DNA from 3 places in the Nocardiopsis tropica genome. Region 3 is predicted to be linked to each of the others. Evidence: predicted binding sites of a transcription regulator. Region 3 holds the regulator's gene; each other region holds the start of a gene.
The links. Region 3 encodes HrcA, which represses chaperone genes, less so after heat shock. Its sites were predicted from a motif close to TTGGCACTCTCNNNNNGAGAGTGCCAA; they were not measured.

Region 1: the regulator HrcA is predicted to act here: its motif matches at 1,696-1,722, upstream of ACFQBR_RS19580 (FmdB family zinc ribbon protein).
Region 2: the regulator HrcA is predicted to act here: its motif matches at 2,179-2,205, upstream of groL (chaperonin GroEL).

The regions. Positions count from the first base shown of each region.
Region 1 is NZ_JBHSUF010000011.1:260,647-263,916, reverse strand. It holds gene ACFQBR_RS19590 (MscL family protein) at 39-443, opposite strand; gene ACFQBR_RS19585 (SAF domain-containing protein) at 539-1,189, opposite strand; gene ACFQBR_RS19580 (FmdB family zinc ribbon protein) at 1,297-1,677, opposite strand; gene ACFQBR_RS19575 (5-formyltetrahydrofolate cyclo-ligase) at 2,053-2,685, opposite strand; gene galU (UTP--glucose-1-phosphate uridylyltransferase GalU) at 2,890-3,270, shown strand, end outside.
Region 2 is NZ_JBHSUF010000019.1:46,470-49,739, reverse strand. It holds gene ACFQBR_RS25970 (ABC transporter ATP-binding protein) at 1-197, shown strand, start outside; gene groL (chaperonin GroEL) at 384-2,015, opposite strand; gene ACFQBR_RS25960 (ABC transporter permease) at 2,426-3,223, opposite strand; gene ACFQBR_RS25955 (ATP-binding cassette domain-containing protein) at 3,220-3,270, opposite strand, start outside.
Region 3 is NZ_JBHSUF010000001.1:268,007-271,276, forward strand. It holds gene ACFQBR_RS01110 (DUF3097 domain-containing protein) at 222-1,094, opposite strand; gene hrcA (heat-inducible transcriptional repressor HrcA) at 1,270-2,283, shown strand; gene dnaJ (molecular chaperone DnaJ) at 2,288-3,270, shown strand, end outside.

The sequences.
Region 1 (3,270 bases), on a different contig from region 3:
GGCCCGCGGGGACCGGACGGTCTGCGGCCCCGGAGCGGTCAGACGGTCTCCGGCACGACCTCGCTCGTGCAGTGGGAGCACCGGGACGCCTTCTTGTCGATGTCGACGCAGCAGTAGGGGCAGGCCCGGGTGGTGGCCTCCTCGGCCTTGACGAACCTCTCCATGAGCTTGCCGAGCGGCAGGACGATCAGGAAGTACAGGACCGCGGCGGTGATCAGGAACGAGATCAGGGCGTCGATGAACGAGCCGTACATGAACCGGCTGCCGTTGATCTCGAAGTAGAGGTCGCCGAACGTGGGGATACCGCCGAAGATCCCGATCAGCGGGGTGATGAACCCCTCGGTGAACGCGGTGATGAGGTTGGCGAAGACCGTGCCGATCACGACCGCGACCGCCAGCTGCACCAGGTTTCCCTGGAGCAGGAACTTCTTGAAGCCTTCCATGGAACAGCCCTACGTACTCGATGTGTGTGGGAGGGCCGGCGCGTCCGAGGGGCGCTCACCGGCGCCCGCCAGCTTTCACCACCACACGTCATCGGTCAACCGCGAATGGTGATGGACAGGCGTGACGCCGTGGCGTGGCCCGCCAGACTCCGGGCCTCCGCGGGCGTCGCGGCGATGAGGATCAGCGCGCCTCCCCCGCCGCCCCGGTCGGACTCGGCCGGAAGGGCGAGGACGGGGCGGTCGCTGACCACCTCCACGGCGGGCCCCGCGCGCACCGGGGCGAACTCGTCGGGGCTCCCCGCGGCGAGGACGTCCACCCGGCTGCCGGGGGAGAGGAGCCCGACCGCACCGGGGTCGGAGACCCGTACGGGGACGGCCACCAGGCCGGGCCCGTACGGGCCCGCGGGAGGGTCGGAGAGGCGGGCGTCGGTGATCACCTCGCCCCGGCGTACCGGGGACGTGAGGGAGAGGCCCGCCGCCTCCGTGTCGGCCGGGAGCGCGCCGTCCGGCACCGCGTCGGAGGGCAGGGGGCGCGGGGCGAGGTCGCCCGCGGCGAGCGGTGACGTGGCGTCGAGGTCCCTCGCGGCGACGAGGACGAGGCCGGCCGGCTCCGGGGGCGGGCGTACCGCCAGCACGGCGCTGAGGAGCGCGGCGGCCGCGAGGAGGGCGGCGACGACGCGCCGGTGCCGGTCGAGCAGGCGGGTGAGCGCCCGGCGGTGCCGGTAGGGGGGTGGTGCGCTGGTCATGTTCCAACGCTAGGCCGCGGCGGGGCCGTGCGGCCGTTGTCCACAGGCCGGACGTGCCGAGCGCCGCCGAGTGTTCGGCGGCGCTGCGTCGGTCAACGGCCCTGCGGCTAACCTGCCGCGGCGGCGGTGCTGCTGGTCGTGCTGGTGCTGGTGCTCGTGCCGGCGCCGGTGCCCGCCTTGGAGCCCGAGTCGCCGGAGGAGCTCTTGGCGTCCGTGCCGGAGGAGGCGGTGCCGCCGGACTCGGAGGAGCCGGAGTCCTTGCCGTCGCCGGAACCGGCGTTGGAGCCGGTCAGGACGGAGCTGTTGGAGGTCTTGCCGCTGTCGGTGCGGTAGAAGCCGGAGCCCTTGAAGACGATTCCCACGGCGGAGTACACCTTGCGCAGGCGTCCCTCGCACTCGGGGCAGACGGTCAGCGCGTCGTCGCTGAAGCTCTGCACGACCTCCATCTGGGCGTCGCACTCGGTGCACGCGTACTGGTACGTAGGCACTGTTCCGGGTCCTCCTTGCTGGCACTCTCGCCCGTTGACTGCTAAATAGTACGCGCTCGCCGACCGGAGCCGCGACAGCACCTCGCGCCGAGCGCGCGGCAGCGGCCCAGGTGCCGGAACGGTGGCGTCGCCGGGGCGCGACCGCCAGGGACAACGCCCGGCCCGGGCGGGATAATCCCCGCCGCCACGGGCCGGGAAGGACGCCCCGGCCGACCGCCCGGACCCCGCTCCCGGACCGCTCCTCCCCGCGAGGGCGCCCCCGGCGGGCGGTCCGCACCCCGTCCGCGGGCCGCCGTCCGCGCTCGGGCCGTCCTTCGGCGGGACCGCCACCCGGCCCGCGCGTCCGCGGGCCGCCGTCCGCGCCGGGGACCCGCGTCACACGGTGTCGTCTCCCCCGGGCCACACCCCGCCCGCGAACACGCGCAGGCCGCCGCCGGGTGTGAGGACGGCGTCCACCGGCCGGTCGTGCGGCTCGGCGGGCAGGGAGTCCACGAGCTCGTCGTCGTGCACCAGGGCGATCGCCGGGGTGTGCGGGCCCTTGTGCGCGAGTGCGCGGTCGTAGCAGCCGGCGCCCCGGCCGAGCCGGTTCCCGTTCCGGTCCACCGCGAGGGCGGGGCAGACCACCGCGTCCGCCCGGGCGAGCGCCCCGGGGCCGTAGCGGTGCCCGGTGGGCTCCACCAGGCCGTGCCCGGCCGGGGCCAGGCCCTCGGGCCCGTCGAAGGCCGCCCAGTCCAGGTCGCCGCCGGGCAGGAACACGGGCAGCAGGACGTACGTGCCGCGCTTCCACAGGGCCGTCACCAGCTTGCGGGTGCCGGGCTCCCCTCCGACGGAGTAGTAGCACGCGACCGTCCCACCCATGGCGAGCCACGGGACGCCCATCAGGGCGTCCCGGACCGCCGACCCGACCCGCGCGCGCTCCTCCGCGCCCCGGGCCCGCCGCCGGGCGAGGACGTCCCCGCGCAGCCGGGCCTTCTCCGACGGACCGCCGTCACCGCTGCTCCCGCTCATGGGGCCAGTGTGGCAGCGGGACGGACCGGGCGGCGAGGGGGCCGCTCCCGCCGGGGCGGTCCGGGCGCGTCCGGCGGAGCCTGCCCCGGGCGGTGAACGCCCGGTGGCGGTTTGCGCTCCGCCGCCCGAAAGAGCGGGGACTTCTTGGCGCCCGGCCGGGCGTCGGGGCGTCGAGACGGCCGGGGACTGTCCTAAAGTGCCGACATGAACGACGCCACCGAGCAGAAGCGACCCTCCGCGTCCGCGCCCGTCACCAAGGCGGTCGTGCCCGCGGCCGGCCTGGGCACGCGGTTCCTCCCCGCGACCAAGGCCACGCCCAAGGAGATGCTGCCGATCGTGGACAAGCCCGCGATCCAGTACGTCGTGGAGGAGGCGGTCGCCGCCGACCTCAAGGACGTCCTGATGATCACGGGACGCAGCAAGCGCTCCATCGAGGACCACTTCGACAGGGCCTACGAGCTGGAGGAGGCACTGGAGGCCAAGGGCGACGACGCCCGGCTGCGCTCGGTGCGCGAGTCCAGCGACCTCGCCCAGGTCCACTACGTCCGCCAGGGGGAGCCCAGGGGGCTCGGCCACGCGGTCCTG
Region 2 (3,270 bases), on a different contig from region 3:
TGGAGAGGTCCCTGGCCGGTGTGCTGTCGGGGCGGACGGTGGTGGCGATCGCGCACCGGCTCCACACGGCGCACGACGCCGACCGGATCGCGGTGGTGGAGGACGGCCGCGTCAGCGAGCTGGGCAGCCACGACGAGCTGCTGGCCCGCGGGGGCTCGTACGCCGACCTGTGGCGCGCCTGGCACGGGGAGGTCTGAGCCCGCGTACACGGCTACAGCCGTCCGGGGCCCGGGGCCGGTCCCGTGCCGACACCGCCCGACGGTCCCCGCGCCGGTAGTCCCCAGAGGCACCGGCCCCGGGAACGGCGAAACCGGGCGGCCCCGAAGGGCCGCCCGGTCGTCGCGGGCGAGGTCGCGTACCGGACCCCAGAACTCCAGGAGGTCCTAGAAGTCCATGCCGCCCATGCCACCGGTCGGGTCGCCGGTGGGAGCCGACGCCTTCTCCGGCTTCTCGGCGATGACGGCCTCGGTGGTCAGGAACAGACCGGCGATGGAGGCCGCGTTCTGCAGGGCGGAGCGGGTGACCTTGGTCGGGTCGATGACGCCGTCCTTGAACAGGTCGGTGTACTCACCGGTGGCGGCGTTGAGGCCGAAACCGGGCTCCAGGTTGCGGACCTTCTCCGCCACGACGCCGCCCTCGAGGCCGGCGTTGATGGCGATCTGCTTCAGCGGCTCCGCGATGGCGCGACGCACGATGTCGGCGCCGATGGCCTCGTCGCCCTCGAGGTCGAGCTTGGCGAACGCGGGGACGCTGGCCTGCAGCAGCGCGACGCCACCGCCGGGCAGGATGCCCTCCTCGACCGCGGCCTTGGCGTTGCGGACGGCGTCCTCGATGCGGTGCTTGCGCTCCTTGAGCTCCACCTCGGTCGCGGCGCCGGCCTTGATGACGGCCACGCCGCCGGCCAGGCGGGCGAGACGCTCCTGGAGCTTCTCGCGGTCGTAGTCGGAGTCGGTGCGCTCGATCTCGTTGCGGATCTCGTTCACGCGACCGGCGATCGCGGTGGCGTCACCGGCGCCGTCCACGATGGTGGTCTCGTCCTTGGTGACGACGACCTTGCGGGCACGGCCGAGCATGTCGAGCTCGGTGTTCTCCAGCTTGAGGCCGACCTCCTCGGTGATGACCTGGCCGCCGGTCAGCACGGCGATGTCGCCGAGCTGGGCCTTGCGGCGGTCACCGAAGCCCGGGGCCTTGACGGCGACGGACTTGAAGGTGCCGCGGATCTTGTTGACGATCAGCGTCTGGAGGGCGCCGCCCTCCAGGTCCTCGGCGATGACGACGAGCGGACGACCGGCCTGGAGGACCTTCTCGACGACCGGCAGGAACTCGTTGTTGTTCGAGATCTTGGAGTTGACGATGAGGATGTAGGGGTCCTCGAGGACCGTCTCCATGCGCTCGAGGTCGGTGGCGAAGTAGGGCGAGATGTAGCCCTTGTCGAAGCGCATGCCCTCGGCGAGCTCCAGCTCGAGCCCGAAGGTCTGCCCCTCCTCGACGGTGATGACGCCTTCCTTGCCGACCTTGTCCATCGCCTCGGCGATGGTCTCGCCGATCTGCGGGTCGCCGGCGGAGATCGAGGCGGTGGAGGCGATCTGCTCCTTGGTCTCGATGTCCTTGGAGAGGTTGCCGAGCTCCTCGTTGATGCGGGAGACGGCGGCCTCGATGCCGCGCTTGAGGCTGATCGGGTTGGCGCCGGCGGCGACGTTGCGCAGCCCCTCGCGGACGAGGGCCTGGGCGAGCACGGTGGCGGTGGTGGTGCCGTCACCCGCGACGTCGTCGGTCTTCTTGGCGACCTCCTTGACCAGCTCGGCCCCGATCTTCTCCCAGGGGTCCTCGAGCTCGATCTCCTTGGCGATGGAGACACCGTCGTTGGTGATCGTGGGGGCGCCCCACTTCTTCTCCAGAACGACGTTGCGGCCCTTCGGGCCGAGCGTGACCTTGACGGCGTCCGCGAGCTGGTTCATGCCGCGCTCGAGGCCGCGACGGGCCTCCTCGTCGAACGCGATCAGTTTGGCTGCCATTGGATTCTTGTCCTCCCGTGACCGGGCTGATACGCGATGGGACGAGGCATGCGCCCGCGACGGACGACCGGAGCGCTCCGACAACCCTGCTGTCGGGAGCCACGGTCTCGCAGCCTCGATCCGGTTAGCACTCAAGGAAGGCGAGTGCTAACCAGGTCCCTTTTTAGCACTCGACCATGGAGAGTGCAAACGATGTGGTCACGATTTCCCCTCCCCTCCTACCAGCATCTACCTGCACATACACCCCGTGATGAGCGGTTTTCCGCGCTCAGCGGACAGGCTCCGGCACCCTCCGTGCCTGCGCGAACGGCCCGCTCCGGCCCGGGGCCCGGTGCAGGCCCCGGGCCGGAGCGGAGGTCCGGAACGGGCACGGGCCGAAGCGGAGCGGAGGCCCGGAACAAGCACGGCCCTCAGGAGCTGAGCCTGCGCATCGCCCGCGAGCCGAACGCCAGCGCGGCGACCGCCAGCGCGACCGCGACGGCCCAGCCGATCCCGACCGACAGGTCCCAGTCGCCCGCGAACAGGGCCCGTTCGGCGTCCACCACGTACGCCACCGGGTTGAGCCGGGACAGGCCGTACAGCCACGACGGGGCCAGCTCCATCGGCAGCAGCACGCCGGACAGCAGCATCAGCGGCATGATCACCGTCTGGAGCACCGGAGCGAACACGTAGGTCTGCTTCACCGCCATGGCCGTCAGGTACGACAGGGTGGACAGGCCGATCCCCAGGACGGCGAGCAGGAGCAGGCCGACCACCGCGCCCGCCACGGAGATCCGCAGTCCGAAGGGGATCACCAGCACGATGATGAGCACCATCTGCGCCATCATCTGCGCCACGTCCCGTAGCACCCGGCCGAGCAGCAGCGACACCCGGCTCGCCGGGGTGGCCAGCATCCGCTCGTGCGCGCCGGAGGCCATCTCCGGAAGCAGCCCGAACCCGGCGAACCCCGTGGTGAACAGGGCGACCATGACCAGCAGGCCGGGCACGAACCACTGCCAGGGGTTCTCGCCCTCGGCCCCCGCGAGCCCGGTGAGCAGGGGCGCGAACAGCACCAGGTACAGGATCGGCTGGAGCATCCCGAAGCCCAGGAGCAGGGGCCGGTGCAGCAGCGGGCGCATCTGGCGGACGAACACGGTCCAGGTGTCGCGCGCGACGCCCGACCCGCGCGCCGGGGCCGCCCCGGTCCTCGGCTGTTCACTCACGGTCATGCCTCCTCCTCGCGCAGGCTGCGCCCGGTCAGGGTCAGGAACACGTC
Region 3 (3,270 bases):
CCGGTCCTGGTCGGGGTCCTCCGGGGACGGGGGGTTCGTCGGGGTCTCGCTCATGCTCTTCCTTGGCTCCGCTCATGAGTGGCGGTTCTTGTACTTTCGCTCGTACCGACGACCGCGCGGGGCCGGAGGCGGGCGACCGCGGCGCCGGACACCGGGTGTCCGGACCGCGCCCTGGGCAGAATCCTAGGTCCTGGGGCCGTACCGGCGCGAAAACGGCCCGGTCACGGGTGGGCGCCCCGACCCGACGACGGGCCCCGGGGCTCGTCCGGATGGGGCCCCGTGACGAAGTCGATGAGCTCCTCCACGCGTCCGAGCAGCGAGGGCTCCAGATCAGCATAGGTACGGACCGATCCGAGGATCCTGCGCCACGCCTCACCGGTCTCCAGCCGCCACCCGAGGGCCTCGACGACGCCCTCCTTCCAGGGGCGCCCGCGCGGAACCTCCGGCCAGGCCCCGATCCCCACGGCGCCCGGCCGCACCGCCTGCCAGACGTCGACGTAGGGGTGGCCGGCGACCAGCACGTGCTCCCCGCGCACCCGCTCGGCGATCCGGCTCTCCTTGGACCCGGGGACCAGGTGGTCGACGAGGACCCCCAGGCGGCGGCCCGGGCCGGGGGAGAAGTCCGCCACGATCGAGGGCAGGTCGTCGACGCCCTCCAGGAACTCGACGGCGATTCCCTCGACGCGGAGGTCGTGGCCCCAGACCTTCTCCACGAGCTCGGCGTCGTGCGCGCCCTCCACGTAGATCCTGCTCTCACGCGCCGTGCGCGCGGCGGCCCCGGGCACCGCCACCGAGCCGGACGCGCTCCGCAGGGGTCCCCGCGGCGCGGGCGCGGGGCGCACCAGGGTCACGGGTCTCCCGTCGAGCAGGAAGGCGGCCGGGCCGAGGTCGAACACCCTGCGGCGCCCCGCGCGGTCCTCCAGGGTCACGCTGGACCTGTCCCACGTCACGACCGCTCCGCAGAAGGCCTCGTCGGCGTCCTCCACGACCAGGTCCCGACTCAGGGCGACCTCGCGCACGGCCCCCTTGCGGGGCAGCCGCCAGTCGCCTGCGAGCACGTCGCGGCCGTAGCGGCCGGTTCCCTTGGTAGCCACGGTCGTGCAGTCTACTGGGGGAGGGTGTCGGTTCATCCGCGCCGTGGCGCACGTCGCGGCTCCGGAGGGAAGATCCGGCGCCTCCTCCGGTGTTACCGCCGAGGGGTAGCCGTCCGGGTTTGCGGCCGGGCATAGAATTAGCACTGAGGACCCCGGAGTGCCAGGAGGTGGCGAGTTGCTGGACGAGCGCAAGCTCGCTGTCCTGCGAGCGGTCGTGGAGGACTTCGTCAACACGAACGAGCCCGTCGGCTCCAGGGCGCTGGCCGACCGGCACAGGCTCGGGGTCTCTCCCGCGACCATCCGCAACGACATGGTCGCGCTGGAGGAGGACGGGTACATCGCCCAGCCCCACACCAGCGCGGGACGCGTGCCCACGGACAAGGGGTACCGGCTCTTCGTCGACCGGCTCTCCTCCGTCAAGCCCCTGTCGGCGCCGGAGCGCCGCGCCATCGAGTCCTTCCTCGCCGGAGCGGTGGACCTGGACGAGATCGTCGCGCGGACCGTGCGGCTCCTCGCGCAGCTCACCCGCCAGGTCGCGATCGTGCAGTACCCGTCGCTGACCCGTTCCTCGGTCCAGCACGTCGAGCTGGTCCCCCTGGGGGGCCAGCGGGTCATGATGGTCGTGATCACCGACACGGGCAGGGTCGAGCAGCGCGTCATCGACGGCCTCGGCGAGGTCAACGGAACCGCGGTCAACGACCTGCGCTCCATGCTCAACCGCGCCATCTCCGGTCTCCACCTCGGAGAGGTGCCCGACGCGGTTGAGGACCTGCCCGCGCAGGTTCCGCCCGAACACCGCCAGATGGCGGTGGCCGTCCTCTCCGTCCTGCTGGAGAGCCTCGTCGAGCGGCACGAGGAGAAGATCGTCCTCGCGGGGACGGCCAACCTCGCCGCCGTGGACTTCGCCGCCAGCCTGCGGGACGTCCTGGAGGCGCTGGAAGAGAACATGGTCCTCATCCGTTTGCTGGGTGAGGCGAAGGACCCGTCAATGCTCACGGTGCGCATCGGCGCGGAGAACTTCCACGAGGGTCTCCGGTCCACCTCCATCGTCTCGGCCGACTACGGTGTGGGAAACCAGTCGCTCGCCAAGATCGGTGTCGTGGGGCCCACCCGGATGGACTATCCGGGAACAATGGGAGCGGTACGCGCCGTGGCTCGGTATGTCGGACAGATTTTGGCAGGACAGTAACTCAGTGGCCAGAGACTATTACCAGGTTCTCGGGGTGCGTCGCGACGCGTCCAAGGACGAGATCAAGAAGGCGTACCGGAGGCTCGCGCGCGAGCTCCATCCGGACATCAACCCCGACCCCGCGACCCAGGAGCGCTTCAAGGAGGTGACCCAGGCCTACGAGGTCCTCTCCGACGAGAACAAGCGCCGGATGTTCGACATGGGCCAGGACCCCTACGCTCCCGGCGGTGGCGGCGCGGGAGGCTTCGGCGGCGGGGGCGGGTTCGCCTTCGACGACATCATGAACGCCTTCTTCGGCGGCGGCCAGCCCGGCGGGCGCGGCCCCCGGGAACGGGTCCGGCGCGGGCGCAGCATCAAGATCCGGGTCGAACTGGACCTGGTGGAGACCGCGTTCGGGGTCAGCAAGGAGATCACCTTCCCCACCGCGATCCTGTGCGAGACGTGCCAGGGTGAGGGGACCGCGGCCGGTTCGCACCGCACCACGTGCGAGATGTGCCACGGCCAGGGCGAGGTCTCCCAGGTGACGAGGTCCTTCCTGGGCCAGGTCATGACCTCCCGCCCCTGCCCGCAGTGCTCGGGCCAGGGCTCGGTCATCACCAACCCCTGCGGCGACTGCGCGGGGGAGGGCCGGGTGCGCGAGAAGGTCACCCGTACCGTCAAGATCCCGGCCGGCGTCGACGACGGCACCCGGATCCAGCTCGCCGGAGAGGGTGAGGTCGGCCCCAACGGCGGCCCGCGCGGCGACATCATCCTGGAGATCATCCAGCGTCCCCACCCGACCTTCGAGCGGCGCGGCGACGACCTGCACTGCACGGTGACGGTCCCCATGACGGCCGCCGCGCTGGGCGCGTCCTTCGCCTTCGACACCCTGGACGGGACCGAGAACATCGATCTGCGGCCGGGCACCAACTCCGGCCACGTCATCACCCTGTCCAACAAGGGCGTCACGCACCTGGACGGGGGAGGCCGGGGCGACCTGCGCATCCG